Regions from separate parts of the Bacillus sp. ISL-47 genome, predicted to be linked through region 1. Evidence: riboswitches for the same ligand, from Rfam matches in the RefSeq annotation. Region 1 holds a riboswitch; each other region holds the start of a gene.
What was found. A riboswitch is a leader RNA that binds a small molecule or an ion and turns the genes downstream of it on or off. The one in region 1 is predicted to bind S-adenosylmethionine.
Positions count from the first base shown of each region.

Region 2: linked by a shared signal. The riboswitch ahead of J7I93_RS04960 (O-acetylhomoserine aminocarboxypropyltransferase/cysteine synthase family protein) and the one ahead of J7I93_RS22410 (methionine ABC transporter ATP-binding protein) in region 1 are both predicted to bind S-adenosylmethionine.
Region 3: linked by a shared signal. The riboswitch ahead of J7I93_RS20015 (2,3-diketo-5-methylthiopentyl-1-phosphate enolase) and the one ahead of J7I93_RS22410 (methionine ABC transporter ATP-binding protein) in region 1 are both predicted to bind S-adenosylmethionine.

Region 1 is NZ_JAGGQS010000073.1:2-10,261, reverse strand. It holds gene J7I93_RS22450 (hypothetical protein) at 58-243, shown strand; gene J7I93_RS22445 (STAS domain-containing protein) at 385-1,224, shown strand; gene J7I93_RS22440 (mechanosensitive ion channel domain-containing protein) at 1,269-2,306, opposite strand; gene J7I93_RS22435 (AI-2E family transporter) at 2,480-3,562, shown strand; gene J7I93_RS22430 (M42 family metallopeptidase) at 3,682-4,731, shown strand; gene J7I93_RS22425 (M15 family metallopeptidase) at 4,797-5,360, opposite strand; gene J7I93_RS22420 (MetQ/NlpA family ABC transporter substrate-binding protein) at 5,694-6,518, opposite strand; gene J7I93_RS22415 (methionine ABC transporter permease) at 6,624-7,289, opposite strand; gene J7I93_RS22410 (methionine ABC transporter ATP-binding protein) at 7,279-8,292, opposite strand; SAM riboswitch class I at 8,373-8,477, opposite strand; gene J7I93_RS22405 (CsbD family protein) at 8,688-8,879, shown strand; gene J7I93_RS22400 (C40 family peptidase) at 8,961-9,959, opposite strand.
Region 2 is NZ_JAGGQS010000011.1:51,111-61,370, reverse strand. It holds gene sufD (Fe-S cluster assembly protein SufD) at 1-583, opposite strand, end outside; gene sufC (Fe-S cluster assembly ATPase SufC) at 601-1,386, opposite strand; gene J7I93_RS04985 (YuzK family famiily protein) at 1,771-1,911, opposite strand; gene J7I93_RS04980 (carboxymuconolactone decarboxylase family protein) at 2,514-2,885, opposite strand; gene J7I93_RS04975 (MetQ/NlpA family ABC transporter substrate-binding protein) at 3,036-3,884, opposite strand; gene J7I93_RS04970 (methionine ABC transporter permease) at 3,896-4,564, opposite strand; gene J7I93_RS04965 (methionine ABC transporter ATP-binding protein) at 4,557-5,582, opposite strand; SAM riboswitch class I at 5,758-5,862, opposite strand; gene J7I93_RS04960 (O-acetylhomoserine aminocarboxypropyltransferase/cysteine synthase family protein) at 6,010-7,326, opposite strand; SAM riboswitch class I at 7,655-7,757, opposite strand; gene J7I93_RS04955 (hypothetical protein) at 7,811-8,155, opposite strand; gene J7I93_RS04950 (MFS transporter) at 8,308-9,579, opposite strand; gene J7I93_RS04945 (thioredoxin family protein) at 9,791-10,096, opposite strand; gene J7I93_RS04940 (toprim domain-containing protein) at 10,107-10,260, opposite strand, start outside.
Region 3 is NZ_JAGGQS010000059.1:63,329-73,588, forward strand. It holds gene J7I93_RS19980 (thiamine pyrophosphate-dependent enzyme) at 1-661, shown strand, start outside; gene J7I93_RS19985 (methyl-accepting chemotaxis protein) at 853-2,652, shown strand; gene J7I93_RS19990 (PAS domain-containing sensor histidine kinase) at 2,822-4,675, shown strand; gene J7I93_RS19995 (methylated-DNA--[protein]-cysteine S-methyltransferase) at 4,672-5,172, shown strand; gene J7I93_RS20000 (DUF2087 domain-containing protein) at 5,355-5,936, shown strand; gene J7I93_RS20005 (carbon-nitrogen family hydrolase) at 5,976-6,761, opposite strand; gene J7I93_RS20010 (pyridoxal phosphate-dependent aminotransferase) at 6,914-8,086, shown strand; SAM riboswitch class I at 8,336-8,442, shown strand; gene J7I93_RS20015 (2,3-diketo-5-methylthiopentyl-1-phosphate enolase) at 8,528-9,760, shown strand; gene J7I93_RS20020 (2-hydroxy-3-keto-5-methylthiopentenyl-1-phosphate phosphatase) at 9,753-10,260, shown strand, end outside.

The DNA of each region.
Region 1 (10,260 bases):
TTAGACCAAGCAAGAATGATCCCTCCTCATAAATTATTATTGAAGGAGGGATCAATAATGTATCAATTAGCATTATTATATTTAGCTTGTATGCTGGCTGGTTATGGTTTGACAATGGTACCTGTTACTGCAGTCATTACTTCAGGTATTACTAGCTTCTTCACTATTGTCGGCGGCCTGGCCATGCTTGTTTTCGGTCTAGCCATTCTTTATCTTGGCGTGAAGGCATTACTGGGAAGATAAGACCACATTTAACGAAGCATCGGTTAATGCCGATGCTTTTCCCTTTCCTCTTTGCCTTTCTGACTCAGCGCAAAGTCACATTGCTTTTTAACCGTTCTCCCCAATGTTATAATGATTCAAAAACTCATGGAGGATTATATTTTGCAATCTTTAAAAGACATCGGGCAAGAAGTATTAAATCAAAGGTTTGAAATTACGAAACAATTCAATGAGCTTTTAGAGGAAGGTTATGTTAAGCGCTTAAAAGCTTCACAACGTGATTTAGATGCAGTAAATGAATGGAGGTCCCGGCTCATTGGTTTCTTGGGAGAAGCAATTATGGCGAGGAGTTCCGAAACAGTTGCAGAAAAAGTCGCTGAGTGGGCTAAGGTGACCGGTGAAGGGGCAGTTGAAAGCCAGCTTCCGTTGGATAAGGCCTTAAAAACAATAAGCGTTTACCGTTCTCTAACTTGGAAATTGATTAAAGAATATGTAAAAACTCATTCTGTTGATCCGATAGAGCTAATCGAGATATCAGATATTATTGACCCTATACTAGATAACGCAGCTTCCTTGTTTAGCTCTTCCTACGTAAATGACCATAAACGCTCTTTGGATTTAGCAAAAGAAGCAATTCAGGAACTTTCCGTACCTGTTATTGCACTAACCAAGGATGTAGCAATTTTGCCATTGATTGGTGAGCTCGATACATACCGTTCAAAGGTTTTGATTGAAAAGTCATTGCAAAAATGCTCAGAACTAAAGGTTAATACGCTGATTATTGATATGTCCGGCGTTGCAATTATCGACACAATGGTAGGACATGAAATCTTCCAGGTCGTAAAGGCATTAAATCTGATTGGCGTAAAAACCATTCTAACAGGTCTAAGGCCCGAAATTGCCCAATCTGTGGTTCAATTGGGAGTAAGTTTCGCAAATATCCAAGTAATGAGCAATCTTCAAGCCGTAATTTCGCAAATGTCTAAGGAAAATAGCATATAAAGAAAGCCAGGCAGCACACAAAGTCCGTGCAGCCTGGCTTTTAGTTATTCCGCAGGGAACCCTTGAGGTGAAGCGAGTTCAATTCCATTATCAAAAAAAGTTACCGCAATTCCATGCCGCAGACGACTCTCAAACTTTTGCTTTGCTTCAAAATGGGCAACCGGCACTTCGATAAGAAAATCCATGGCTTTATTGCGAAAATCAACAAAACGGATATCTGGCGCTGGTTTCAGCAATACACCCTCTGCGTTAGAAATTGTCCGTTCTACTACTTCGTGGAGCAGCCCTTCCACTTTTTCTGTATCTGTTCCATAGGCAACACTTATCAATACCTGAGCCATCATTTCCGACCCTGTTCGGTTTTTAATAATTTGTTCAATAAAATATTGATTGGGAACGATGAGCGTCCCTTCTTTTGCTGTCCGAATAATTGTCGATCTTAAACGAATACTTTCTACTTTTCCTATCTTATTGTTGATTTCAATCATTTCTCCGATTTCAACCGGCCTTTCGAACAAAATGATAATGCCTGAAATAAAGTTTCCGGCGACATTCCTCATACCGAAACCAATACCAATACCAAGAACGCCCAAAATCGCAGCTGCAGCGCTTAAATCCAGCCCTACAGTCGTCAAGCTTATCCCAAGAGCCGCAATCATTACGGTATAATAGACCATGCGGTTGAATGAGTACCCCAGTCCCCTGTCCACCCCGTAAAATTCATAAACAGAAGTTAACACATATTTGGTTAATACCTGAACTAACCGATGCGCAAGGGAAACAGTTAAGAAGGCTACGATGAGTAATTTGAGCGTAACATCTACTTCACCAGCTTTGAACAAGATGTAAGAAAGCCACTTCTCTCTTGAAAAATATAACAGAAAGAGAATAATAATCCCATAAAAAGCAGCCCAATTTACAAGTGAGGCAATTCCTTGCAGAATGCGTTCATCTTGAACTGACTTCTTTTCCCCCTTCTTATTCAATAGGATGTTTATCGTCCATTTTGCAGCCAAAATTATGGCAGTAAAGAAGAGAAATAGTGAAGCTTCCTTTATCGTTACATTTTTTATAAAGAATATAGACCCATTCATTTCTTCCATTTAACACTCACCTGTTTAATTGCTATTGTTTTATCTATTCCTTCTTTTAGGGCTTGTTAAACAAAGAACATTGAAACCTGCCATGTGTTTAATAATGATAAAAAAAAGGAAAGGTGATTACTAAATACATATAGTAAGGTTGGGGTATGTGAATGTGGATTAACAAACCATTTTTTAAATATGCAACAGGCATAATTTTAGTTTTAACCATCATTTTCCTGTTAGGGAAAATTGATTACTTCCTGTGGCCAATCCGTGCATTGATTGCCACTATCTTTTTTCCTATCCTAATTGCTGGTCTCTTCTATTATATTTTAAGGCCGCTTGTTAGACTGGCTTCCAATATCATGCCAAAAACAGCAAGTATACTACTGGTTTTTGCAGTGGTAGCTGGATTGGTATACTTAGGGAGCAGTTTTGCAGGATCCTTGATAGGCAGTCAAATTACAGAATTAACCGGGAATCTGCCTGAAAAAGTGAAGGATGTATCCAAAGAAACAGAAGAAGTAGTTGAAGAAAACAATATGGGAATGTTCTCATACAAGAATCTTGAGAACCAAGCGGTTTCCTATTTTAAATCCATTTTATCAGGCGCAGGCGAAAATATAATGAATATCTTTAGTACGATTACCAGCATCGCTACAGTACTCGTCGTTGTACCTTTTATATTATTTTACTTTTTAAAGGATGATCATAAACTTCGGCCCTTCCTTTTAAAATATTTGCCGGATAAACACGAGCATGAAGGAAACAAAATTCTTACCGATGTCGATAAAACATTATTTTCTTATGTTATTGGACAGTTTATTATCGCGGTTGTTGATGGGACTCTTATGTACATTGGTTTCCTGATTATTGGTCTTGATTACGCTTTAATCCTGGCTATTTTTGCGATGTTTTTAACAGTCGTTCCCTTTCTCGGACCCATTCTGGGAGTCATCCCTGCCATTTTTGTCGGTATGATGCAAAGCCCATCAATGGTCATTAAAATCTTGGGTGTGCTTGTTGTTGTGCAGCAGCTGGAAGGAAATCTAGTATCTCCTTATGTAATGGGCCACCGGCTCAACCTGCATCCTTTAACTGTTATTATTTTGCTGCTAGTGGCAGGATCCCTGTATGGCTTTATCGGAATTCTCATAGCCATCCCTTTATATTCAGTTATTAAGGTGCTGGTCAAAGACTTCAAGAGATTCTATAAATTAAGAACAAGAGAAAGCTTTTTATCGGAGGAATAGTCTGCTGTTTTCTTAGGGCTGCCAGATCTGCAGCTCTTTTTTTTACGCAGTTAAATGATTCTTTATAATTTAAACAGTATAATAGGAAATGTGGAAATATTTTGAGAGGAGTTTTTATCATGGCATACCCAAGCACAAAAGAAACAATAAATTTATTAAAAGAAATTGTTTCTATACCCAGTCCTTCCGGAAATACGAATGAAGTAATTACATATGTGGAAAAGTTTTTAAATGAGCTGAATGTCAAAACCAGCAGAAATCGCAAAGGCGGTTTAATTGCAACTATGCCGGGCAAAGATGATGCCAATCATCGGATGCTCACAGCACATGTCGATACACTTGGTGCAATCGTAAAAGAAATTAAACCGAGCGGACGACTTAAAATTGATTTGATAGGCGGTTTCAAGTACAACTCTATTGAAGGCGAATATTGTGAAATTGAAACGTCCTCCGGCAAAATACTCACCGGTACAATCCTTATGCACCAGACCTCAGTCCATGTATACAAGGATGCCGGAAAGGCAGAAAGAAATCAGGATAATATGGAAGTCCGCATCGATGAAAAGGTTCATAATGCAGAGGATGTACGGGCTCTTGGCATTGAGGTTGGGGACTTTGTTTCCTTCGATCCTCGTGTGCAGACGACACCTTCTGGATTTATTAAATCCCGTCACCTTGATGATAAAGCCAGTGTCGCCATCCTTCTCCAGCTTATTAAACAGCTAAAGTCGGAAAACCTGGAGCTGCCATATACAACACACTTCCTTATTTCTAATAATGAAGAAATCGGCTACGGCGGCAACTCAAATATCACACCTGAAACGGTAGAGTATTTGGCAGTCGATATGGGTGCTATGGGTGATGGCCAATCCACAGATGAATATACGGTTTCCATTTGTGTAAAAGACGCCAGCGGCCCATACCACTATGAATTAAGAAAGCGGCTTGTTCAGCTTGCACAAGATCATCAAATAGGCTACAAACTCGATATCTATCCTTTCTACGGATCAGATGCATCAGCTGCCATCCGAGCAGGACATGATATTGTACATGGATTGATTGGGCCAGGAATTGACTCTTCCCATGCTTTCGAGCGTACACATGAAGATTCAATTGAAAATACAGCCAAATTGCTGTACCACTATGTACAATCAGAGATGCTACTATAATGCTATTCTAAAAAACTGCACCTCCAATTGTTAGATTTGTCTAACTAATGGGGTGCAGTTCATCTTTATGGCGTTTTCTCTATTACCGGCGGTCTCTTCCCTCTTTGCAGCTCCGAGATGGAAAGGCCGAAATCCATTTGCAGATGAGGATTATCCTTAAAATGCTTCCAGTCCCCTCCCCATTCAAAACCGAGGTCCTTGGCAATCCCGACAACCTCCATCCAATCTGCTTTTGTATTCCCATTCCCATCGTATTGCATGTCCCAAATCACCTGACCATCAACAGACAGCAACGCAAAATCAATGGCCAGACCAAAATTATGGTACGACTCGCCGCCCTTTGCATGCGTAACAATGCTGCCTTCTTTTGAACGACCCTTTTCATAAAGGGCATCCTGTTCTTCGATACTTCTAAAATCCTGGGTGATCACCACATTGATGCCATTATCCGCAGCCCTGGCAATCAGTTCATCCTTCTTCTCTGCAACCAAAGGATGCAGGGCAGTCGGGGGCGGCACATCTTTTAAATTTGGGTCTTCTGCTTGCTGTATATATTGATAGAAAATGAGTCCGACTGTTGTAATAACTAATAAAAACAGAACAAAGCTCCCTAGCTGTTTAAAAAACAAAGTTTTGTGTCCTTTCTTTGCTGGGTCTTGAGATAGATACCATTCTTATTTTAACAAGATTTTTGGGAAAGTTCACTTGTAAGGTTTCATACTGGTACGACCCCTTTTCGTTTCGGTCCAGACCATTTATGCATCGCTTCAAGCTGTTTTGCGCCAAAAATCTTTGCATCGTTTCTCTCACATATCTTTCTGGTTAAAAAAGTTTATAAGGAGTTTCAACCTGTTTTCCCTCATAGCTTTTATTTCATCAACAACCAAGAATTAACTTTAATAATTCAAAAGAAAATATAAAAATACGCCGGCAAGAACCGGCGCATTTCTTCATTAATATTATTATTGATTCTCCATCCATTCTGGTTTGCCAAAGCCTTTAAACTGTTCATCAATGACTTTTTCAAATTCTGCTGACTCAACAGACTCTTTTAGGTCTTTAGCAAATTGGGCATCTTCATTTTTCGTATCAATGACCACACGATTGCGATATTGATCTGGCATGTTTTCAAGTTGCAGTGCATCAAGCAGATCCATTTTTGCAGCTAAGGCAAAGTTCCCTGGAACTGCTGACAGATCAACACTATCTACCGCACGAGGAAGCTGGGCAGCTTCGATTGGTTTAAATTGCAGGTTTTTTACATTGTTTTCTACATCTTTCTCAGAAACAGTAAGCGGATCTGCATCCGGATTTAATGTAATTATCCCTGATTCCTCGAGAATCAAGAAAGCGCGTGCTGCATTTGTTGGGTCGTTTGGAATGGCAATCGCTGCTCCGTCTTCAATTTCTTCGAGTGAATCAAACTTTTTAGAATAGATTCCCATCGGTGCGGTTGGAACCACAACTACCTCTGATAACTCGATGTTATGTTCTTTTGCGAAGTTTTCCATGTACACTTTATGCTGGAATAGGTTTGCATCCAGATCTCCTTTTGAAAGGGCCAGGTTTGGCTGAATATAATCACTGAATTCAACTACTTTAACTGTATAACCTTTTTCTTCAAGTACAGGTTTAATTGCCTTGCTAACCATATCACTATACGGTCCTGATGTAGCTCCGATGGTAACTTCCTTTTTATCGCTCTTTGCATCTGATTCTTTGCTTCCGCATGCTGCCAACAGGCCCAATGCGAGTACAAACATGAATAGTAATCCAATTTTTTTCATTTCTATTTTCCCCCTGTTGTGTTTTTTAGACTATTGTCTATAGGTGCGATTCATTTAGTGGAGGTTAAGACTATCGCCGATTACCCCTCGCCCCCACTTTTTTATCTATCTTTTATCAACTAATCTTGCAATCCGGTCTCCAGCAAATTGGAATATTTGGACCAGGCAAATTAGAATAATAACGGTTGTAAACATAACTGTATTATCATATCGGTAATATCCAAATCTGATGGCCAGGTCACCCACACCACCGCCGCCGACAATGCCGGCCATTGCTGAGTATGCGACAAGGCTAATGACTGTAATTGTAATCCCCTGGACAATTCCAGGTTTTGCCTCAGGGACAAGGACGTCCTTTATAATCATCCACGGTGATGCTCCCACAGCTACAGCTGCTTCAATCACACCTTTATCGATCTCCCGCAAAGACTGTTCAACCATTCTTGCGAAAAATGGAATGGCTGCTACTGAAAGTGAAACAGATGCTGCAGTGGGACCTATCGTTGTTCCAGTAATCAAATTGGCTAACGGCAAAAGCGCGATGAGCAATATAATAAATGGAATGGATCTTACCATATTTACGATAAAGCCAACTATATTCTTAAAAGCTGTATTTTCCAGGAATAGCCCTTTATCTGTTACGAATAGCAGCACACCAGTCGGCAGTCCCACAACAATGGCTACCACTATTGAAATGGAAACCATATAGATTGTTTCAAAAAAAGCTTTATTGAGTTCTGGCAATATGCTTATTAGACTATCAAGCTGCATCCCGGATCACCTCCAAATTTCTTGTGCGCTCAGTTATATACTGGATGGCACGTTCAATCTCGAGCGGCGCACCAGTCAGTTCCATTACAAAGATCCCAAGCGGAGTTTCCTGTATATACTCAATTTTCCCGTGAAGGATATTGCCTTTAACTTTAAATTGCTGGAACACATCTGAGATGACGGATTCCTCTGCGATGCTTCCCTGGAAATATATTTTTATAATCTTTCCATTCCGTTCCTTTAAAAGCTTTTCCGGCAAATCAAATTGAAGGATACTGTTAATAAAATCTTTTGTCAGCGGCTGCTGAGGATTTGAGAAAAGATTGTACACTTTTCCTTCCTCGATAACTTTCCCATCCTGCATGACGGCCATCCGATCGCAAATCTCTTTAACAACCTCCATCTCATGGGTGATTAATACAATGGTCAAGCCAAGCTCTTTATTAATTTTCTTTAAAAGTGACAGGATCGATTTCGTTGTGCTCGGGTCCAATGCAGATGTTGCTTCATCGCATAGAAGGACGGATGGGTTGTTGGCCAATGCCCGGGCAATTCCGACCCTTTGTTTTTGACCTCCGCTCAACTGTGAAGGATAGACCTCCCGCTTATCCGTTAACCCTACCATATCAAGCAATTCTTTCACTCTTGCATCTATTTCGCCCGTCGTCTTATGTGCTGCTTTTAAAGCAAAAGCTATATTTTCATAGACTGTTTTTGAACTAACCAGGTGAAAATGCTGAAAAATCATACCTATTTTTAATCGCGCCTGGCGCAGCTCTTTTTTTCCTAATGAGGTTAAAGATAGTCCATCAATTTTCACTTCCCCTGAAGTCGGCGTTTCCAATAAGTTTAAACATCTGATCAACGAGCTTTTACCTGCACCGCTATATCCTACAATTCCGAAAATTTCTCCTTTATCCACTGTAAGTGACACATGGTCAACACCTGTTACTCTCCCTTTTTTGGTTTCATATACTTTTACCAGATTCTTTATTTCTATCATGCAGATCCCCCCGTTCTTTCTCCCCTTATTCAAATAAAAAACCTCTTTCCATTCGGAAAGAGGCATCGCGTATGTATTACGACTTATCTTTCAGAATGAAATCATTCTGCAGGAAGTGGCACCGTTCCATAAAGGAGGTTGCCGGACGTCATTGGGCCTGATCCCTCAGTCACTCTTGATAAGTTAGCTATTAAGTTGATAGTGAAAATACTATATCTAAACAAAAGAATTGTCAATAATTCTTTTTTATTCAAACAGTTGAGAAAAGCGCTTTCATCGTTGCGGCAGTAAGTAATTTTTTTTGAGGAAATATTTATAATTGTTTATTTTGTTTTAGCAGAGGTCCTACGGGTAAATAAAAAGCAAGAAATAATTAATCAAGGAGGAGATCTTAAATGAATCGCGACCAAACGAATGGGAATGTAGACCAACTAAAAGGCGAACTGAAAAAGCAATACGGCAAATTTACAAATAATGAATCAAAAGAAGCTGAAGGCAATATGGACAAAGTGAAAGGCGAAGCAAAAGAAAAATGGGGAGATGCCAAAGAAGCCCTCTCTAAAACTTTTAATGATTCAAGAGACTAATAAAAAAGGTAACCAACGCCGGTAGACGTTGGTTACCTTTTGGTATTTCTATGTTTGACACATGAATAATTGGGTAGTAGATTAGAAAGTTGTTCTTGCACCCAGATAGCGTGGCTTCCAGTAGGAATTATTCATATCACTGATTTCTACTCCTCGTGAAGAACCTGCATGGATAAACTTGTTATTACCAAGATAAATTCCAGCATGGGATGGACCTGATTTATACGTTTCAAAAAAAACAAGATCCCCTGGTCTTGGTGATGAAACTGACCTCGTAGCACTCCAAATGGATGCTACTGTACGAGGAATTGAGATTCCCACATTGCTATATACATAGTTTAGGTAGCCACTGCAATCAAATCCTGACGGAGTGCTTCCTGCCCATAAGTATGGGACACCCATATATGTCTTAGCTTCCGCTATAAGCTCGTCAACCTGTGATGCAGTCTGAGCCGCTACTTTTGTTTCTGTTGTCTGACTTACAGCTGCACCTGAAACCTTTAGCTTTTGACCTGCATAAATAAGATCAGAAGAAAGGTTATTCATTCCCTTTAATTTTGAAACCGATAAGTTATGGCGAGATGCAATTCCTGAAAGAGTGTCGCCTCTTTGGATTGTATAGACACTGCTGCTTCCTGCAGAAGCCGTTGCTGCAGGCGAAGAAACACTTTCAGATGTGCCTTTGACCTTAAGCTTTTGGCCTGGATAAATAGTAGCGCTGCTTAGTCCGTTCAAACTCTTAAGAGTGCTGACGGAAAGGCCATATGTTCTTGCAATTCCCCATAAAGTATCGCCTGATTTCACTGTATAGCTGACTGCTCCACTGCTTGATGTATCAGTTGAAGCCTTATGACTGTGCGGTGCCAACAAAGATAAAGACTGTCCGGTATAAATCGTCGAACCAGAAATATTATTCCATTTCTTTAATTCTTCCACTGACAGACTATTATTGATTGAAATTCTCCACAATGTATCGCCTGACTGAACTTTATATCTATTTTCATGAGCACTTGCTTCACCATTAAACGTTGTAAACAATAAACCAGCTGTCGCAGCCATTGTAAGTAGTTGTTTTTTCAAGTTGTACACTCCTTAAATTTCTTTGACAACCTTATATTAGTAATAAATCTAGTATAATCCTACCTGAAAATATTGGAGCAGATGGAAAAACTATCAATCTACTCCTTAACTTCCCTCTAATAACTAAACCGCCCAATTTAATATAGTTACTTTATCCCAGAAAATATTAGTAATTTAAACTGTTCATGGAAAAACAAGTGAAATATACCCCAAATTATTCGAATGTTTTTAATAGACTTTTTACTAGAAAATACCCCCAAAAATAAAAAAAGGATTTCTTTCGGCTCAACGTCAAATGTTG
Region 2 (10,260 bases), on a different contig from region 1:
CATCAGCCACAACCAATACATGATTGAAAAGGTTTGCTTCTTTATTATCGTGGATATATACAGCCTGAATAGGTTCTGCAATTTCCACGTTTTTAGGAACATACAAGAAAGCTCCGCCGTTTAAAAGGGCTGCATGCAGCGCAGTCAAACGGTGCTCATCTGTTTTCACGCCATCCTTCATAAAGTACTTCTGAAGAAGGTCGCTATGTTCTCTTGCAGCAGTAAAGATGTCAGTGAAAATAACGCCTTTACCCTGAAGCTCTTTTGAAAGAGACAAATGTGTTGGTCTGTTATTGCGCTGAATGTAAAGATTCTGGTCGCCTGCTTCAAGGTCAATCAGATTTCTAACATCCTCAGGAAGGTCGTTTAATGAAGCAAAGTCTTCACTTCCTACGATGTGTTTTTCGAACTGTGTGAAGTTCCATTTATCTATTTTTGTTTTATCAGGCTTTGGCATTGGCAGGTTTTCCGCGTTTGCAAGCGCATTTAGACGGAGTTCTGTCAGCCATGCCGGCTCGCCCATATCTTTTGAGAAGGAACTTACATATTCCTTGTCAAATGGTAGTTTTATTTCCGTTGTCATAGTGATCCCCCTAACGCTTACGCTTCTTGCCCAACTGTTTCGTCTTCAATGCCCAATTCTTGTTTAATCCAGTCATATCCTTCTGATTCTAAACGCTGTGCAAGCTCAGGACCGCCTGATTTTACAACGCGTCCCTGCATCATCACATGTACATGGTCAGGAGTGATGTAGTTAAGAAGGCGCTGGTAGTGAGTGATAATTAAGCATCCAAAATCTTCTCCGCGCATTTCGTTAATTCCTTTAGAAACAACCTTCAATGCATCAATATCCAAACCTGAATCGATTTCATCAAGAATCGCGATTCTTGGTTCAAGCATCATTAATTGAAGAATCTCATTGCGCTTCTTTTCACCGCCAGAGAAACCTTCATTTAAGTAACGCTGTGCCATGTCCAGATCCATTTCAAGGAATTCCATTTTGCTGTCCATTTTACGGATAAATTTCATTAAAGAAATTTCATTGCCTTCTTCCATGCGGCTGTTGATTGCTGAACGTAAGAAGTCAGCATTTGTAACACCGCTGATTTCACTTGGGTATTGCATTGCAAGGAAAAGGCCAGCTTGTGCACGTTCGTCAACTTCCATTTCAAGAACATCTTTACCATCTAAAGTAATGCTTCCCCCAGTTACTTCATATTTAGGGTGGCCCATGATTGCAGATGATAATGTAGATTTACCTGTTCCATTAGGCCCCATGATTGCGTGGATTTCTCCGCCTTTAATTTCAAGGTTTACACCTTTTAATATTTCTTTCCCCTCAATAGCAACATGAAGGTCTTTGATAGTTAGTACTGATCCTGCCATAATATATACCTCCGTCAATAAAAGAAGATTTGTGTAATCGGCTGTTTGCCGCAAATCTCTATTCTCATTTTATTCTCATTACAATCTTATAACAAATGAAATTTCATAGCAACTCTTTAAGACCCTTTAACAAACTTTTCAAACAAAAATGTTTAGAAAGTCTTTAAATGAAGATTTTATCATAGAATCTATCCTTCATCAAAGAGTGTCGGCTTAAAAAAACAGGCATGTCCTATTTATTTTTTCCCCCGATGGTTGATTCATGTATGGAAAGCTTAAATGAGAATGGATGGAAGGGTACGTCAAAATATTTATAAAAAAGAAAACCAGCGCACAGAGCAGCTGGTTTCCATTTTTCTTCTTTATTACATATATGGTTTAATCCTAGGAATGAATTTTTCTTTCAAGATCGGCAACTAAACGCTGGCTTTGCAGATAATCTTCTTCACGTTTCTTTTCAACTTCCATACGAACATCATGTTTCCGGCTGTACACTTCATATCCAACTCCATGGGCAGCTTGCATTGCTTTCTCCATTTCACTCGTGTAGTTCAGCTGTAACTGACTGATAATGAATCAATCCTTTCGGTTTTTATGCTTTCGCATTTAGTTTTTACATTTAAAATCTTAACACTTCACTTATACCCGACACAAAGCCGAAAAAACCTGATTTTTTTAGCAAAATAAGGAACCAGATTTGCTGAAGCGCTTTCATCTCACCCATTCTTACAATAAAGGCTATTTCCTCCTGATAAATGGTTGTTTTAAAAATTTTCTGAAATTATACAAGCTTATAGAAAAGACTTTTTCGTAAAGTTTGTTGCTTTTTGAAGGCAAACGTATTTTAACCAACTGAGTTGATTGTAGCGGAGGGCACTTGACTCCTCGTAAATGCTTCGCATTTCCTTCGTGCGATGTTTATTCAGGATGCTTATTCATTGTCCTGCGGGAAGTGAGGGAAGTGTGAGACCCCACAGGCGAAGCCGAGGAGGCTCGCACCCTCCCCGCTGAAAGCAAGTGCCCCAGCGGAAATCAACGGGTAGGATTTATAAACAAAAACAACAATCCATGAGTAAAGAGTCTAAAAAATTAAAACTCCTGCTTTTAGGCAGGAGCTGAAGGGTTATTTATTGTTTAAGCTGATTCAATTCAGTCATGGCTTCCTGGACAAGAGTAACTGCCTGGCTCATTGCAGCACCGCCGCCGAATGCAGCTGTTACACCTACCGCTTCCAGAATTTCTTCCTCTGAAGCTCCCTGGTCAATGCAGCCTTTTGTATGATAGATAATGCAGTATTCGTCCTGAGAATATAAGCTGATTCCAAGTGCAATGAGCTGCTTCTGTTTTTGGCTTAATGTTCCTTCCTTAAAGCAAGCTTCTGTAAAGGCATTATAATGCTGGGCCAAATCAGGCATTTTTTCAGTGAATACACCTAATCCTACTTTATAATCATGAAGAGCTGCTTCTATTGAGTTTGATGGTTCATGATAATGTTCCATTTTGCTCCACTCCATTCAAATTATTATCAACGTTAGTATGTTTGATTATTTTTCAAACTATGCGGATAGATAAGCCAATAGGCTGGGCATATAATGGAAACCTAATAAGATACAAAAAAGCAGGCATACGCGCCTGCTTTTTTAGCTCTATTATTCGGAAACCGGTACAACGGCTCCTTCATATTTTTCAAGAATGAAGTCCTGAATTTCCTTTGAACGAAGAACTTGTACTAAAGCTTTAATTCCTTCTTTTTCTTCATCTCCGCTGCGGACAGCAATCACGTTTACATATGGTGACTCTTTGTCCTCGATCGCAATTGAGTCTTTTAATGGATTCAAGCCTGCGTCAATTGCATAGTTAGAGTTGATTAGAACAGCATCGCCTTCACCATTGTTGTAAATTTGCGGAAGCAGGGAAGCTTCATATTCTGTATCAAATTCCAGCTTCTTAGGGTTGTCTTTAATATCTTCTAAGGTAGCTTCTGTTTTTTCAACATCTTCGTTTAATGTAATAAGGCCTTCTGCTTCTAGCATGGATAAGATCCGGCCATGGTCTGCTACAGAGTTGCTCATGATGATCGTTGCACCTTCAGGAAGATCTTCAAGGTTCTTATATTTTTGAGAATACACACCGATTGGCTCGATATGAATTCCGCCAGCATTTGTAAAGTCATAGCCATGCTCTGCTTTTTGTGATTCAAGGTAAGGAATGTGCTGGAAATAGTTTGCATCAAGCTCTTCAGACTCTAAAGCCTGGTTTGGCAGCACATAATCCTGGAATGTAACAACATCTAGTTCAAAGCCTTTTTCCTCAAGAAGCGGTTTCGCTTCTTCAAGAATTTCAGCGTGCGGTACGTTGGAAGCACCTACAGTAATTTTAGTGCTTTCTTTGCTATCTCCGCCATCCCCTGCATTATTTCCTTCTTCTTCTGAAGTTCCGCAAGCTGCAAGTACAAGTGCCACTGCAAGTGCAAGAACGAGTGATAACCACTTTTTCATGTTGATCTCTCCTATCGTTTGTCTAATTTTGTTGTTATTAAATCACCAATAAACTGGATGATAAATACGATGATCAGAATAATAATGGTCGCCATCAAAACGACATCATTACGGCTTCTCTGGAATCCTTCCAGGTATGCAAGGTTCCCTAGTCCTCCTGCACCGATCACACCAGCCATAGCTGTGTAGCCAACAAGGGCAATGGCTGTTACTGTAATACCCGAAACTAGGGCTGGCATGGATTCAGGAAGAAGGACCTTCCAGATAATCGTGCTTGTTTTGGCACCCATGGACTTGGCCGCTTCAATGACGCCTTTATCAATTTCTCTAAGCCCAATCTCAACCATCCGCGCGTAAAATGGCGCTGCCCCAATTATTAATGCAGGCAATGCTGCATCCTCCCCAATCATGGTTCCGATTAGGAATTTGGTAAAAGGAATTAAAAGAACAATTAAGATAATGAACGGAATAGAACGAAAAATATTTACGAAAGCTGAAATGACTTTATTGACTGCAGCATTTTCCCAGATATTCCCCTTTGAGGTCAGGAAGAGAAGCAGCCCCAAAATCGCACCTAAAATAAATGTTGCAACCACAGATATAGCAGTCATATAAAGGGTTTCCATGGTAGCTTCCCACATGGAGTCCCATTTTACATTTGGAAACCATTCGTTAAGCATTGGAAATCACCTCCACGCCAACCTGCTGGGATTGGATATAATCAATTGCTTTGGCAACTTCCTCTGCATCTCCATCCAAATGGATGAACAAAGTTCCATAAGAGCCATTTTGTGTTTGAGATATCTTCCCTTGAAGAATATTAACTGTCACCTGGAAATTCCGGATCAAATTCGTTATTAATGGCTGTTCAGCTGCTTCTCCGACAAATCCTAATTGCACTACTTTTCCGCGCGGATATACATCCACTAAGTGATCAATTGTTTCTTTTGTCTCCTCAGGCTCTGTGACCTGCTGGACAAAGCGCTTCGTAATCATCGCTTTAGGATTTTTAAAGACATCCAGCACAGGGCCAATTTCAACAATCCTGCCGCCTTCCATGACAGCAACACGGTGGCAAATTTTACGGATTACGTGCATTTCATGTGTAATCAGTACAATTGTTAAACCTAAACGCTCATTGATATCAACAAGCAAATCGAGAATCGAGTCAGTTGTTTGCGGATCGAGTGCTGATGTGGCCTCGTCACAAAGCAGCACTTTTGGGTTATTCGCAAGGGCTCTCGCAATCCCGACCCTTTGCTTTTGTCCGCCGCTCAGCTGAGAAGGATACGCATCCTCTCTGCCATCCAGGCCGACCAGCTTGATGAGTTCGTTTACTCTTTTCAGTCTTTCCTGCCTTGGAACACCTGCAATTTCAAGCGGAAATGCAATATTATCCCTGACACTTCTCGACCATAATAGGTTAAAATGCTGGAAAATCATGCTTATTTCCTGGCGTGCTTTCCTTAATTTGCTGCCTTTTATTTTTGAAACATCATTGCCGGCCACGATTACACTTCCTTGTGTTGGAAGCTCAAGGCCGTTTAGCATGCGGATTAAAGTACTTTTACCTGCGCCGCTATATCCGATCACACCGAAGATTTCTCCTTCTTTTATCTCCAGGTTTACGTCATCTACGGCTTTCACCTGGCCCTTTTTAGAGGAATAAATCTTCTTTACATCTTTTATGGAAATCAACGTGTTGTTTCACCTCTTTAATCGAAAATACAGATTTTAATTAAAAGACCGCTTTTTTTCTAGTTTTCGACTGCTCAGCCGCTTTCATTCATGAGCAGAATAACGAGCTGATGCCCGAAAAATAAAAATGCCTTTCTGCGCATGAGCAGAAAGGCATTAAAAATTTAAGTCCTTTCTCTCATCTGTCAAAGCGATTGCTTTGAGTGAATTGGCACCATTTCAAATTAATGACGGTTGCCGGGCTTCATAGGGCACTTCCCTCCACCTCTCTTGATAAGAGCGTAACGTTCTATATTCAATTAACACTTTAAATGATTTAAGCAGCTTTTTAATTACGTTTGCTATCGTATCATAGCTTTTAAAAAGGTGTCAACGATGAACTTTTAAACTTTTTTAAAAAATGGACGGTAAATTTTTCTTGCCGTCATTAAGCTTTTGCAGCCAAAGAATTTATACCTGTCGCAGCTTCAATTGCCTGCTCGAGATCTTCAATCAGATCATCCGCATTCTCGATCCCGATAGAAATCCGAATTAAATCTTGAGGTACCCCCGCTGCCTTTAAACCTTCTTTATCGAGCTGCTGGTGGGTCGTGCTGGCCGGGTGGATGATTAGGCTCTTTGCATCCCCGACATTGGCCACATGGGCCCAAAGCTGAAGGCTATTAATCAGCTTTGCACCAGCTTCCCGGCCGCCTGCAATTCCGAAAACAGCGACAGCGCCTGCTCCTTTAGGCAAATATTTATCTGCCAGAGCTTTATCCGGATGGCTTTCATGGCCTGGGTAAAGCACCCAGTTAACCGCAGGGTGGGCTTCCAGATATTCAACCACTTTCTTCGTATTGGCAATATGCTCCTTCATTCTCACATGCAAGGTCTCAAGTCCCAATGTGAACTGGAATGCACTTTGCGCACTCATTGCCGGCCCCAAATCTCTTAAAAGCTGAACTCGTGCTTTAATAATATAAGCAGCCTCGCCAATCGCTTCACTATAAACAATATCATGGTAGCTTGGATCAGGTTCTGTGAAGCCAGGAAACTTCGGTGAATTCCAATCAAACTTTCCGCCATCCACGATAATGCCGCCCATTGTTGTTCCATTTCCAAGCAGCCATTTAGTCGCTGAGTGAATAACGATATCAGCGCCATGCTCAATCGGCCTGCATAAATAAGGTGTTGCAAAGGTATTATCAATGATTAGAGGAACTCCGTTTTCATGAGCGATTGCAGCCACCTTTTCAAGATCAAGAACCTTCAAACTCGGGTTTCCAATCGTTTCAGCAAAGACTGCCTTGGTTTTATCTGTTATGGCGTTTCTAAAGTTTTCCGGATCTTTTGGATCCACAAACTTAACATCAATCCCGTACTTAGGAAGGGTGACTGCAAACAAATTATAAGTACCGCCATATAGATTGGAGGCCGCAACAATCTCATCCCCCGCCTGAGCAAGATTTAGGATTGCCAGAGTAATAGCAGATTGACCGCTTGCAAGCGCCAAAGCACCCACTCCGCCTTCAAGCAAAGCCACTCTTTCCTCAAATACACTTACAGTCGGATTATGTATCCGGCTATAAATGTATCCAGGTTCCTTTAAGGCAAAAAGATCTGCGGCATGGTCTGTATTTTTGAATTGGTAAGCATTGTTCTGGTAAATCGGCACTGCTCTTGCCCCCGTAACCGGATCAGGATTCAGTCCCCCATGTACTCCTAGTGTTTCAAAACGGTAGCTTTTTTGTTTGTCAGTCATGTTTCTCTCTCCTTTATTTGTTATTGTTTAATAAAAACTCTTTTCTCATAAATTGTTGTTTTTGTTTATGAATTCTGCCCGTTGATTTCAGCATGGGGCACTCAGCGAACCCGCGGGGAGGTTTGCGAGCCTCCTCGGCTTCGCCTGCGGGGTCTGGCACTTCCCTCTCTTCCCGCTGGACATTGAATAAACTTCCTTGAATAGACCCTCGTCGTAAGAAAATCGGATGCATTTTCGAGGATCAAGTGCCCTCCGCTACAATCAAAAGGGTGCCAAAATCACGAATAGCCAAAAAACCCTCTTCATAAGAAGAGGGCTCTACCATCTCTTCTTATCTTCCAGAGCCAAATTGCTCTGCTGGATTTAGCACCGTGTAAACTACCGGTTGCCGGGCTTCGTTGGGCCAGTCCCTCCGCCACTCTTGATAAGAATATTCAGTTAATTTTTAAGTTAAAGTGATACTATCATACTTTTTCGAAAGTGGTCAAGTGTTTTCATATGAAATCTTGATCTTGCCTAAACAGAAAAAGGACTCAAGCAAAAGAGTTTTTCGGAAGGTGGTGTCTATTGCGATATCTTTCCGGGTTAGGGCATCTCTAAGCTTGACCCTGCCGGAAATAATTGAATGAATAGCTTCTTCAGAGCCTGTTATCTTAACATCAAATTTCTTTGTTCGCCTGGCTTTCTTGATTTCCCCTTTTGTAATCTGCAGAGGTATGCTAATATTTCCCGCTTGGATAAGGATAGAAAAAGACGATTTTCTTAATAAATATCCTACATGGCCTTTTGCTTGATTCTCCCTGACAAATAGATCTGCTAAATCTTCCATAGCCTCCCCCCTCGTACTGGGTTTCTTCCTTGTTATATTCAGTAATTGCGTTTTACAGTCCTTTTATTTTTGTTCGACAAATACAGCATAAAAAAAAGACAATGCCCGTTTTTAAAAGGCATTATCAATCATTTCCCGAGAAATATGTCAGATTATACTGCTTTTACTGCAGGATTGGCAGCTTTTGTCTTTTTGTAGCTTCTAAACACGAAGAAAAAGTAAAGAGATCCGACAAGGTACAATGAAGCAGTTATCGAGAAGACGAGTGCGTAGCCCCAGTAAGCCCCGTATTTAATGACGATTCCGGTTGATACGGGACCCATCACCGCCCAGCCAAGATTAAATACCATTTGATTAACAGAATTTGCGAGCCCCTTCATTGAATCATCTACCTTGGACATCATGAGCGACATTTGGATTGGATTTCCTGCATTCATCAGGGCCTGGCGGAATAGAAAACCGATGGCAGCCAGCCATAGATGTTCCGTATAAGCGGTTAAAAGCAGAAATGGAAGCGACATTAGCTGCAGAATCACGACAGCTTTGACTTCCCCAACCTTCCTTACGACGATAGGACCGATAATCATTGCAAAAGCAGTGGCTGCCTGCCCAAGGGAAATAATAAATCCAATAGCAGAATTTGATGCGGCAAAACGGTCAGCGAAATACAAATTCAGATAAGGAATAACTAATCCAGCCCCAAACCCAATCAGCAGCTGAGCAAAAGCAAACATGGCAATAATTTTAATACCGTCATTTTTAAACGAAAGGTCTTTAAAAGAGAATCTCTTTAAGGGTTTGTCCTCCCTCTTACCTTTCTGCTTTTCATTGAAACGCAGGATTGGTATCAGTCCAGCCATAAAAAACAGGCTGCCAATTAAAAGCGTGATCCGAAGACTGTTCAGGTGGGTAGTAAATAGAGAAAATATGTCCGTTAAGATCCCGCCGCTCAGATTGCCTATTACATTGGCTCCGGTCATGATCGCAAAATGAATGCTAAACAGGTGAACCCTCTGATCAGCCTTCGAATTTTCGGCTAGCCATGGAATGCTGGATACCTGTAAAAAGGCAGTCGTCAGCCCTGAAAAAAAGGCAAACAAAATTAGCAGTGACTGCAATTCAATCACACTTCTGAACAGCATAACAGCACCCGTGGCTGCAGCTCCAAAAAGCATCGCTTTCTTTCTGCCAATCCTGTCGCTCGCAATCCCTGCCGGAACAAGAATCATCGCCGTTGCGAGTGCAGTCATGGATATAACCTGGCCATTAATATTTTCAGAGTAACCAAGTTCCCTTATGTAGAAATTATAAATGACCATGAAGATTCCAAAGCCTATTTGCGTAAGTATATTAGCCATAAAGGCCAATTTTATATTGCGATTGTAGCCTTTAATCTGGCCAGCCCATTCCCTGTAAAATGCCATCTCGATCCCATCCCTGCGCTGTATGTATAATCACATTTGATTTTATTTCGATTTCCTAAGTATCATACTCCTTTCCGCAAACGTTTGTAAATATATTTTGAATATTTTAAAAGGTGGGATTTCAGTTTCTTAATAGAAAAAACCAGGTGGAATCAACACCTGGTTTTTCAAAGCATTCGGCCGGTACCGCAGTCATGCTAATGGGACTTATTTATCTATTCCTGATTTTCTCCAATAAGTGTGGGACAGACCGGAAAGCATAAAGCTTTTCATGAACTTTTCCTTCTTTGAAGATGATGAGGCAAGGGACGCTTTCGACTCCCCACTTTTCAGCGATTTCCGGCATATAGTTTAAATCCGCTTTCCCCATTTTTTTGTCTGGCAGCAATTCAGCTGCAACGGCCAGCATCTTGCCTGCCATTTGGCAGGTTCCACACATAGGCGTGTACAAATATAAGAGAGCGCTTTTTTGCCCATTTACCGCTTCATCAATCTCATGGTGCGACCATTCCAGCATTTTATCATCCTTACCTGTCTAAGTACTGTGTATAAACGTCAATATTAGCTCCCAGCAAAACCGTAGCCAAATGATGTTCAGGAGCTGTGGCTACCTCTCTGTACATCCTGTCGATGTATAGATGCTCTGCCTCGGGAAACTCTCTTTTAAATTGTTTCCTCAGC
Region 3 (10,260 bases), on a different contig from region 1:
AGATGATGCCACCTTTGTGATGGTAACCGGAGATGGAGGCATGGATATTGGTATGGGTTCCGCAATTGGCACGGCTCTTCGCAATCATAAATTGATTATGCTTGAATATGATAACGAAGGCTATATGAATACTGGTTCACAATTGTCCTATTCAACACCTAAGGGCCATATGACAAGTACAAGCAATGTAGGCCGCACTCAAAAAGGGAAGAGCTTCCACCATAAGGATACAGCACAAATTATGGCGTCCACGAATATTCCATATGTTTTTACCGGGAGCGAAGCATTCCCGCAGGATTTAATCAAGAAGGCTGCAAAGGCACAATGGTACGCCCAGAATGTGGGTACAGTGTACGGGAAGATATTGATAACCTGCCCGCTTAATTGGAAGTCAGAAGAACGATATGGTGAAAAAATCCTGGAAGCTGCTGTCAACTCTTGCTTCTTCCCTCTTTATGAAGTAGAGAATGGGGTTACAACCATAACTTATAATCCAGAGGATAAGAATAAACGAGTTGAGTTGTCTGAGTGGCTAAATTATATGGGCAAAACAAAGCATTTATTGAAAGAAGAAAACAAAATGCTTCTCAATGAACTTGAAGAAGAAATTGAATATAGATGGAAAAAAATTAAAGCCAAGCATGAGCATCCAGCACTTTAAAATCCAAAGCAAAGTACCTCGTGTACTTTGCTTTTTTTATCCTATAAATCTCTCTGATGGAAAAATAATCTACAAATGTATTTTTTATTCTATTATAATGATGTAATAGAATAGTAAAAAAGAAATGCGCAATAAGGATGTTGATAGTGCAAAAGGTGCTCATCCGGTTTAATCATTAAGGAGGATATAGGATGAAAGGGGTAAAAACGTTTAAAAGAACAAAAAAAGCAAAGGCAGGCAATTTGCATGCAACACAGAATAAAGCAAGACTATTAGATAAACTGGCCAACATAAGATGGTGGAAAAGGCTCAAGCTTGGCCAGAAATATGGTGTGGCCCTATTTGTAACAATTGGGCTTTTTACTGCATCTACCATACTTACTTTTTTTCTGTTGACGATTGTCAATACAAAAATGGATACAGTGAAGGATTCAGGAGAAAAAGCGATTATGATTACTGAATCTGCTGTGATTTTTCATCATAAAGGCAGTACAATCGGAAATTTCATTATCGACTCCAATCCCAAGCACTTAAAAACATTTGACCAGTTAACAGAGGACTTTAATACATTAAAAAAGGAAATCACCCCTGCCCTTACTGCAAAAAAAACAAAAGAGCTGTTTAAACAAATTGACGAGAATGATCAAAAAATAACCAGCTTATTCCATGATGTTATTGAGCCTAAAGTGAAGCTTCAGCATGTTAGAGAATATAGGCTTGCAAAGCTGCAGGCAGATAACTTTATTTCAGAGACTGTAGAAAAATTAAATACACTAAGCAGCATGCTGAAGGAGGACCAAAGAAAAGCTGTTTCTTCAGCCGAGTCAGGACTGGTTTTAACCCTAATTGTCCTAGGGATCTCAATCATTATTTCTGGCGTCCTTGGGATTGTGAGTATCTTATTCATCGGGCGTATTATTACACGAAACTTAAACCAGATTGTCCATGTTTCCAATGAAATAGCAGCAGGTAATCTGAATGCAAAATCAGTCGAGTATGATGGAAATGATGAAGTAGCAGAGCTTAGCCGTGCCATTAACTCCATGAAAGAAAAACTCCAGAAAATGATTCAGGAAATAAATTCAGTTTCTGGCCATGTAACAGAAAGAAGCGGAGAGCTCAATATTGCTGCAAATGAAGTAAGAGCTGCCAGCCAGCAGGTTGCTTCAACTATGCAGGAGCTCTCAGGAGGAGCAGAGGACCAGGCAAGCTCAAGCACACGCTTATCAGCTATGATGGAAGAGTATATGGACAAAGTGGAGGAAGCAGCAAAGAACGGGTTTGAAATTAAGAGAGCTTCCAACGAGGTGATGTCACTCACTGATAGTGGGGATAAACTTATGAAAGAATCCCAGAAGCAGATGGGCTTGATTAATAACATTATGAAAACATCCGTTGATAAGGTTAATGGGCTGGATGAACAGACAAAGCGAATATCCAAGCTCGTTAAGGTCATTAAGGAAATTGCCGACCAAACTAATCTTCTGGCATTAAATGCAGCGATAGAAGCAGCGAGGGCAGGGGAACAAGGAAGAGGTTTTGCGGTAGTAGCAGATGAAGTAAGAAAGCTGGCGGAGCAAGTATCATTTTCAGTTTCTGATATTACAAAAATTGTGGATGGAATTCAAACCGAGTCCAATAGTGTAGCGGCATCCTTGCAATCCGGCTATATACAGGTCGAAAAGGGAACAGAACAAATCCAATTAACGGGAGAAACCTTCCAAAAGATTTATGAAGCGGTTAATTTAATGTCAAATAATATTAATGATATTTCAAACAGTCTTGAACACGTTTCAGCCCGTTCCTTACATATGAATCAATCAATAGGGAGTATTGCAGCAGTTTCCGAAGAGTCAGCAGCAGGCATTGAACAGACAAGTGCTTCCATGGCCCAGACCAACCATTCTATGGAGGAAATATCCGACAATGCTCAGTCATTATCCGAACTGGCCGAACAATTAAACAGTATGATTGCTAAATTTAAGCTTTAGCATGTGGCATACCTTGAAAGGTATGCTTTTTTCTTATGGGGTTGAAGAAACTCAATAGATCCTATGGCTCATTCAGTATAAACATGCAGTTTTCACTTCTATTTAAAGGGTTTTCGTCAAATTTTGTAGAAATATCTATTAATCGGATATCCCAATAGGAGGAAATAGAGTGGTTATTATGAATCAGGAGATCAAGCAGCTCTATGCCAAGATTGAATCACTGGAAAAGGAAAATAAAGCGCTGGCTGAACGTATTGGGGATGATGCCCCAAGTAAAAATATATTTGGCTGTTCAAAGGACGGAATCCTAATTTTTGACCATACAGACAAAATAATTGATGCAAATCCTTCGTTTTGCGAGATCATAGACATTAATAAAACTGAATTAATTGGGAGACAACTGGCGGAAATTGTCCCATTGAATAAACACTTTAAACTTGACAAACAGAGGGATCTTCTAAAAGTAAGGGACAGTGTAAGAGGACTTCTTCCGATATATAGCGGCAATAAAATCGTGGAATTTGATTTTACGACCAGTAAGCTTAAAAAGAGCGGACATTATATGTGTGTGTTAAGAGATGTTACCGAAAAACGGCTTCTTGAAAAGAAGGTAAAAAAAAATGAAGAGCTGTATACAGACCTTTTTATCGAGGCTTTGGATGGCATCATTTTTTGGAGAGGCAGCGGGAAGATCATTGATGCCAATGAAGCGGCATGCAGGATTTTTGAATGCACCCACGATGAGCTTCTTCAGAAACAGGTGGATGATTTTGTATACGAAAAAAATGAAAGGTATAAGCGTATAGTCAAAGAATTGTTTAACAAGGGCGGCATCCGGGATGAACTCTTTTTTCTCATGCCAAACGGCCAGATAAAATCGCTGGAATTCACAGTTAAATTAAATTCTGTTGAAGGCTACCATATGACTATTTTCAGGAATGTAAGTGAACGCCACCGAATGGAAAAGGAATTGCGTGAAAGTGAGCTAAAGTTTCGCCGCATTTTTGAGGGAGCCCTGGAAGGCATTCTCCTCTGGAATGATCAATTTCAAATTGTGGATATTAATCAATCAGGTCAAAGAATGCTGCAGATGTCAAAAGATGAACTCATTGGAGTTTCATTACACAGTATCTTGAATGATTGCAATATTACAGATGAAGAGCTGAACCAGCAGATTAGCAGCATCCAAAACGTTGGGCAGTCGGATGGCAGCCTCTCTATTACCTTAAAGTCTGGCAGAAAAAAACACTTTGAGTTTTCAAACAAGCATAATGTTTTTTCGAATTTAAGCATGACGACATTTAAAGACATAACAGAGAAGCTGGAGATGGAAGAACAGCTTCGAAAATCGGACACTTTAAATGTTATTGGGGAACTCGCAGCAGGGATAGCACACGAAATAAGGAACCCTATGACAGCCTTGAAAGGATTTATCCAGTTGCTGGAAGATAGCGTTGAGGAAGACCACTCCATGTACTTTAATGTGATAACCACAGAGCTGAGCAGAATTGATTCAATTATTAATGAATTCCTCATTCTTGCTAAACCTCAGGCTGTCAAGTTTGTCGAAAAAGATATCGCCCAAATCATGAAAGAGACGGTTGACCTTCTAAGTGCTCAGGCTGTACTGCATAATGTTCAATTCAGGACTGATTACAGAAAGGATTTGCCTCTTGTTTTTTGTGAGCCAAATCAGATGAAAAAGGTATTTATCAATATCATAAAAAATGCGATTGAGGTTATGCCCAAAGGCGGATATATAACTGTTTCACTTCAGACCTGCAGAGATAATAAAATCAAGGTATCGATCAGGGATGAGGGATCCGGAATACCAGGGCATAAAATTAAAAAGCTGGGTGAACCTTTTTATACCACTAAAGAAAGAGGAACTGGACTTGGGCTCATGGTTACATATAAAATTATTGAGGAGCACAAAGGAACGATTGAAGTGGAAAGCAAACTGGGAAAAGGAACCGTGTTTCACATTTATTTGCCATATATTAAAAAGGCGGGAGAGCAATGAACAGCAGAATTTATTCGAGAACGGAAACGCTAATAGGAGACATTTATATTGTCCTGGAAGAGGAGCTTCTTTCGGCAGTATACATTGGGGAGGAAGATTTTCTTGCGGGGGAAGAAGAATGTCCATTGAGGTTTGATCCATCAGACCCCCTGCTAAAGAAATGTACACTTCAACTTGATGAATATTTTAGAGGGGAGAGAAAGGTATTTGATCTCCCAATAGACCCCCAGGGGACCATTTTTCAGAGAGCTGTGTGGAAGGAGCTTTCCCTTATTCCTTTTGGAGAAACGAGAAGCTATCAGGATATTGCTGTGAAGATTGGAAAAGAAAAAGCGGTTCGGGCCATTGGTCAAGCAAACAAAGCCAATCGTTTGCCCATTATCATTCCATGCCATCGAGTGATCGGCAAAAATAAATCTCTTACCGGATATGCCGGAACACGGACGGATATTAAAGAGAAGCTGCTGATCCTGGAAGGGGCAGGGTTTAACAGTTAAATACATTACCTTTCAAAATCACCTTTCAGGTGATTTTTTTAGTGCTCTTTTCATAAGGTTTTTTTACAACAATCTATAAGAAAGAGCATTTATTAAAACCTGATTTTGAAGTTGACTAAATCTCAATATTTTGATATATATCTAATTAGATGTATATCGAAAATAGGAGGCGATCATATATAATGCAATTAAATCGCTTAGTATCTTTTTATAAAACCATGGGTGATCCCACAAGAATCCGAATTGTTTTTCTTCTCGCAAAAGGACCTTTGCATGGACAGGCAATTGCAGGGAAACTGGGGCTGACGCCGCCGACCATCACACATCATTTAAACAAATTGCGGGATATAAACCTGGTTTACCAGCGCAGAGATAAAAATACAGTTTATTTTTATTTAAATGAATCTGTGCTGAAACAGCAGTCAAGTGTGCTTGCGAAACTGGCTGATATGGAAGAGGTGAAAAAGATGGAGGAAATGAATATCGAGAATCAGAAGGTTATCGATAACTTCTTTACAAGCGATGGAAAGCTTAAAAATATTCCAGCCCAGAGAAAGAAGAAGCTAATGGTTTTTGAGCATCTTATTAAAGGGCTGAAAATGGGGAAGAAATATGAAGAGAAAGAACTCAATGAATATATTAAACAGTATCATGATGATTACGCCACGATACGCAGAGAATTTATTATCAATCATTATATGTACAGGGAAAAAGGAATCTACGAATTAAATCCGCCGGAAATGTGGGCAAAAATAGAGGGGTAAACAAAGCAAGGCCCTATAAAAGCTAGGGCCCTGAATATTTTATTGATAAAATTCCGGCCGGCGGTCCGTGAAGATAGGAATCATTTTTCGAACTTCCTTCACCTTGTCAAGGTCCACTTCAGCCTCCAGGATTTCTTCTTCCTCTGAACCCTCAGCTAGAACTTCTCCCCAAGGATCTATAATCATAGAATGGCCGGCAAATTCATTTTCAGGGTCAGAGCCTGCTCGGTTACAGGCAATCACATAGCATTGGTTTTCAATGGCCCGTGCAATTAAGAGGGCACGCCAATGGGCTAGCCTGGCTAATGGCCATTCAGCAACCACAAATATAGCTTCTGCTCCTTCCGCTGTATGGGCCCGTATCCACTCTGGAAAACGGATATCATAGCAAATCATCCCTGCAAACAGCCTATTTTCTAATGTAAACGCACCCTTTGCTTTCCCCCCTGTTAAATAGAGATGCTCATTCATTAGCTTGAATAAATGCAGTTTACTGTACTGGTGGATCGGTTCTCCGTTTTTATCGACGACTAAAAGAGTATTGAATACGCCGCCGGCGGTTTTATTTGCAACAGATCCACCTACAAGATGAACATTCCTGTCTTTTGCAATCCCTTTTAAAAAGGCGAGTGCTGCAGCAGCATCCTGGTCTGCTATTTCATTTAATCGGGTTAAATCATAGCCTGTTGTCCAAAGCTCTGGAAGCACAATAACATCAGGGTTTGATTTTAACGCCTTTTCAATCATAGCTTCGGCTGCTTTAAAATTCTCTTTTGGTTTGCCAAACACAATATCCATTTGCAAACAAGCAATCTTTAATTTCATGAAAATCCCCCGCAATCATTTAATTCTCTTTTACTTATGTTAAAATTAGTCCGATAGATAACAATTTTCAAAATTTAACTTTACAACTTATCATTTAAGTTATATCATTTGTGACTATATTTTCAATCTTTTTTTTAAGCAGGTGAAAAACTTTGATTAATTATCCTCATTCTGATTTGCTGAAAAGTTTGCCGAAGCAATTTTTCGTATCTTTAGTGTCAAAGGTTGGGAAGCAGCTTGAACAAGGTCATGATGTGATCAATCTTGGGCAAGGCAATCCTGATCAGCCTACTCCCGGCCATATTGTTAAAAAGCTCCAAAGTGCAGCCGAAAAGCCAATAAATCACAGATACTCTCCATTTCAGGGATTTCCCTATTTGAAAAAGGCTGCAGCTGATTTTTATAAAAGGGAGTATGATGTAGATGTAGACCCGGAAACGGAGGTAGCCATCTTGTTTGGAGGAAAGGCTGGCCTCGTTGAGATTCCTCAATGTCTGTTAAACCCTGGCGATACTGTTCTTGTGCCAGATCCCGGTTATCCGGATTATTGGTCAGGTGTAGCGCTTGCAAAAGCAGAAATGGTGACAATGCCGTTACGAGAAGAAAATGGCTTTTTGCCTCTTTACAGCGAGCTTTCAGACGATAAGCTAAATGCTGCTAAACTCATGTTCCTCAATTATCCAAACAATCCAACTGGAGCCGTGGCCAGTGAGAAGTTTTTCCAGGAAACAGTTGAGCTTGGCAAAGAACATGGAATTTGCATTATTCACGATTTTGCCTATGGCGGCATTGGTTTTGAGGGCAAGAAGCCGGTCAGCTTTCTGCAAGCAAAGGGGGCAAAAGAGGTAGGAATTGAGATTTATACACTTTCAAAGACGTATAATATGGCAGGATGGAGAATCGGTTTTGCGGTTGGAAATGCGAGCGTCATTTCTGCCTTGAACCTTCTGCAGGATCATCTATATGTCAGCTTGTTCGGAGCTGTCCAGGAAGCTGCGGCAGCTGCGTTGACTGAAACTCAGGAATGTGTCAAAGAACTGAATGCCCTTTACGAAAGAAGGCGAAATATATTCATTTCAGGCCTTCAGGAAATCGGGTGGAATGTTAAAGCACCTGAAGGCTCCTTCTTTGCCTGGTTAAAAGTTCCTAAAGGTTTTACATCTGAGGAATTTGCTGATTATTTGCTTGAAAAAGCCCATATTGCTGTAGCACCTGGCATAGGATTTGGAAAACATGGAGAAGGATATGTGCGTGTTGGCCTGCTGACTTCAGAAGAAAGGCTTAAAGAAGCAGTAGACCGAATTAGGGAATTAAATTTATTTTAAACTTTCCAATCTTAGTGTTTATTCTTGTTATAACACTGGTAGTTTAGAGCGGAAGGTATGAGAATCCAGCGGGATAAGTGTACCAGGGGAGGCTCCAGGAATCCCGAGTTCGCTAAGTGCCTGCAGCGGAATCAATACTCATGGTTGAAAAAACATATTTATTTCAGATAATCTATTGACAAAAGTTTTTTACCCTGTCATAATCCTAATTAAATTTTAATTCAAAATTAACTAAATACTAATTTCGTTTTCTTATCAAGAGCAGGCGGAGGGACTAGCCCTATGAAGCCCGGCAACCGACTTACCAGTAAGCACGGTGCTAATTCTTGCAGCTTATTAAAGCTGATAGATAAGAAGATGTTAGTTTAAGCTGCTAACCTCTTCTTATTTGAAGAGGTTTTTTTATTGCCCGGATTTGCCTAAATGAAAGGAAGAAAATATATGAGTGAAATTATCGCAACTTATCTAATTCATGATGCAAAACATAATCCTGAGAAAAAAGCAGAGGAAATCGCTCTAGGACTTACGGTCGGTTCATGGACTCATTTACCTGAACTGGAAAAAAATCAGCTCCGTAAGCATAAAGGCAGAGTTGTTTCGGTTGAAGGCCTTTTAACAGAGGAAGGCAGCAAGGAAACGCCTGCCATCATTAAAATTGCTTATCCAACTGCTAATTTCAGTCCGGATTTGCCAGCCATTTTAACTACAGTTTTTGGAAAACTATCACTGGACGGAAAGATTAAGTTAATAGATTTACAGTTTTCCGATGAGATCAAAACCTTTTTCCCTGGCCCCCGGTTCGGCATTGAAGGTTTAAGAGAAAAGTTGAATGTCCGCAGCAGGCCGCTGCTGATGAGCATTTTTAAAGGTGTTCTCGGCAAGGATATGAACTTTTTAACTTCACAGTTGAGGGAACAAGCGCTTGGCGGCATCGACATTGTGAAAGATGATGAAATTTTATTTGAAAATGAACTCACGCCTTTTGAAGAAAGGATTACGGAAGGGAAAAAGGTGCTTGGCCAGGTTTTTGAAGAAACCGGCCATCGCACACTTTATGCAGTGAATTTAACAGGCAGGACCTTTGATTTGAAAGAGAAAGCCAGAAAAGCAGCAAACCTTGGTGCGGACCTCCTCCTGTTTAATGTTTTTGCATATGGACTGGATGTTCTGCAGGAGTTAAGAGAAGATGAAGAGGTTGGGCTGCCGATTATGGCACACCCTGCTGTCAGCGGTGCCCTGTCTGCTTCAAGCATCTATGGAATTTCTTACGCTTTGCTTCTAGGCAAGCTTCTCAGATATGCAGGAGCGGATTTATCGCTTTTCCCTTCTCCATATGGTTCAGTGGCACTTGAAAAGAAGCAGGCGATTTCGATCGGACAATCATTAACCTCCAAGGATTTCTGCAAAAAGACGTTTCCGGTACCATCAGCAGGCATTCATCCAGGTCTGGTGCCGCTGCTTTACCATGACTTTGGAACAGACAGTGTGATCAATGCGGGCGGAGGAGTACATGGGCATCCGGATGGAGCAAAAGGCGGCGGCTTAGCCTTCCGCCAAGCGATTGATTTAACTTTAAATGGAATTCCATTATCAGAATCTCCTTCTGATTATCCAGAACTAAAAAAGGCGATAGATTTATGGGGACTTACAGAGGTGAAAGCTAAGAATGCCTAATATAGCTGTTTTTTGTGATTTTGACGGGACCATTACGGAAAAAGATAACATCATTAACGTTATGAAAGAATTTGCCCCCCCTGAATGGGAGGAAATAAAGAATAAAATATTGTCACAGCAAATTTCAATTCAGGAAGGAGTAGGGAAAATGTTCTCTCTCCTTCCAAGCAGCCTTAAGGAAGACATTATAAAATTCACACTGGAAAATGGCAAGGTAAGAGCTGGCTTTCAAGAATTTGTGGACTATTTGAAAATAGAAAATATACCGCTTTATATTGTCAGTGGCGGAATTGACTTTTTTGTGCAGCCAGTTTTAGAAAAATATGGCCCGTTTGCTGCTGTTTATTGCAATGGTTCAGATTTTAGCGGCGAAACAATCAAAATTTTATGGCCCCATAGCTGTGATGATGAATGTCATAACAGCTGCGGCTGCTGTAAGCCATCTATTATGAGAAAACTTGAGGCTGGAGATACCTATAAAATTGTCATAGGGGATTCGG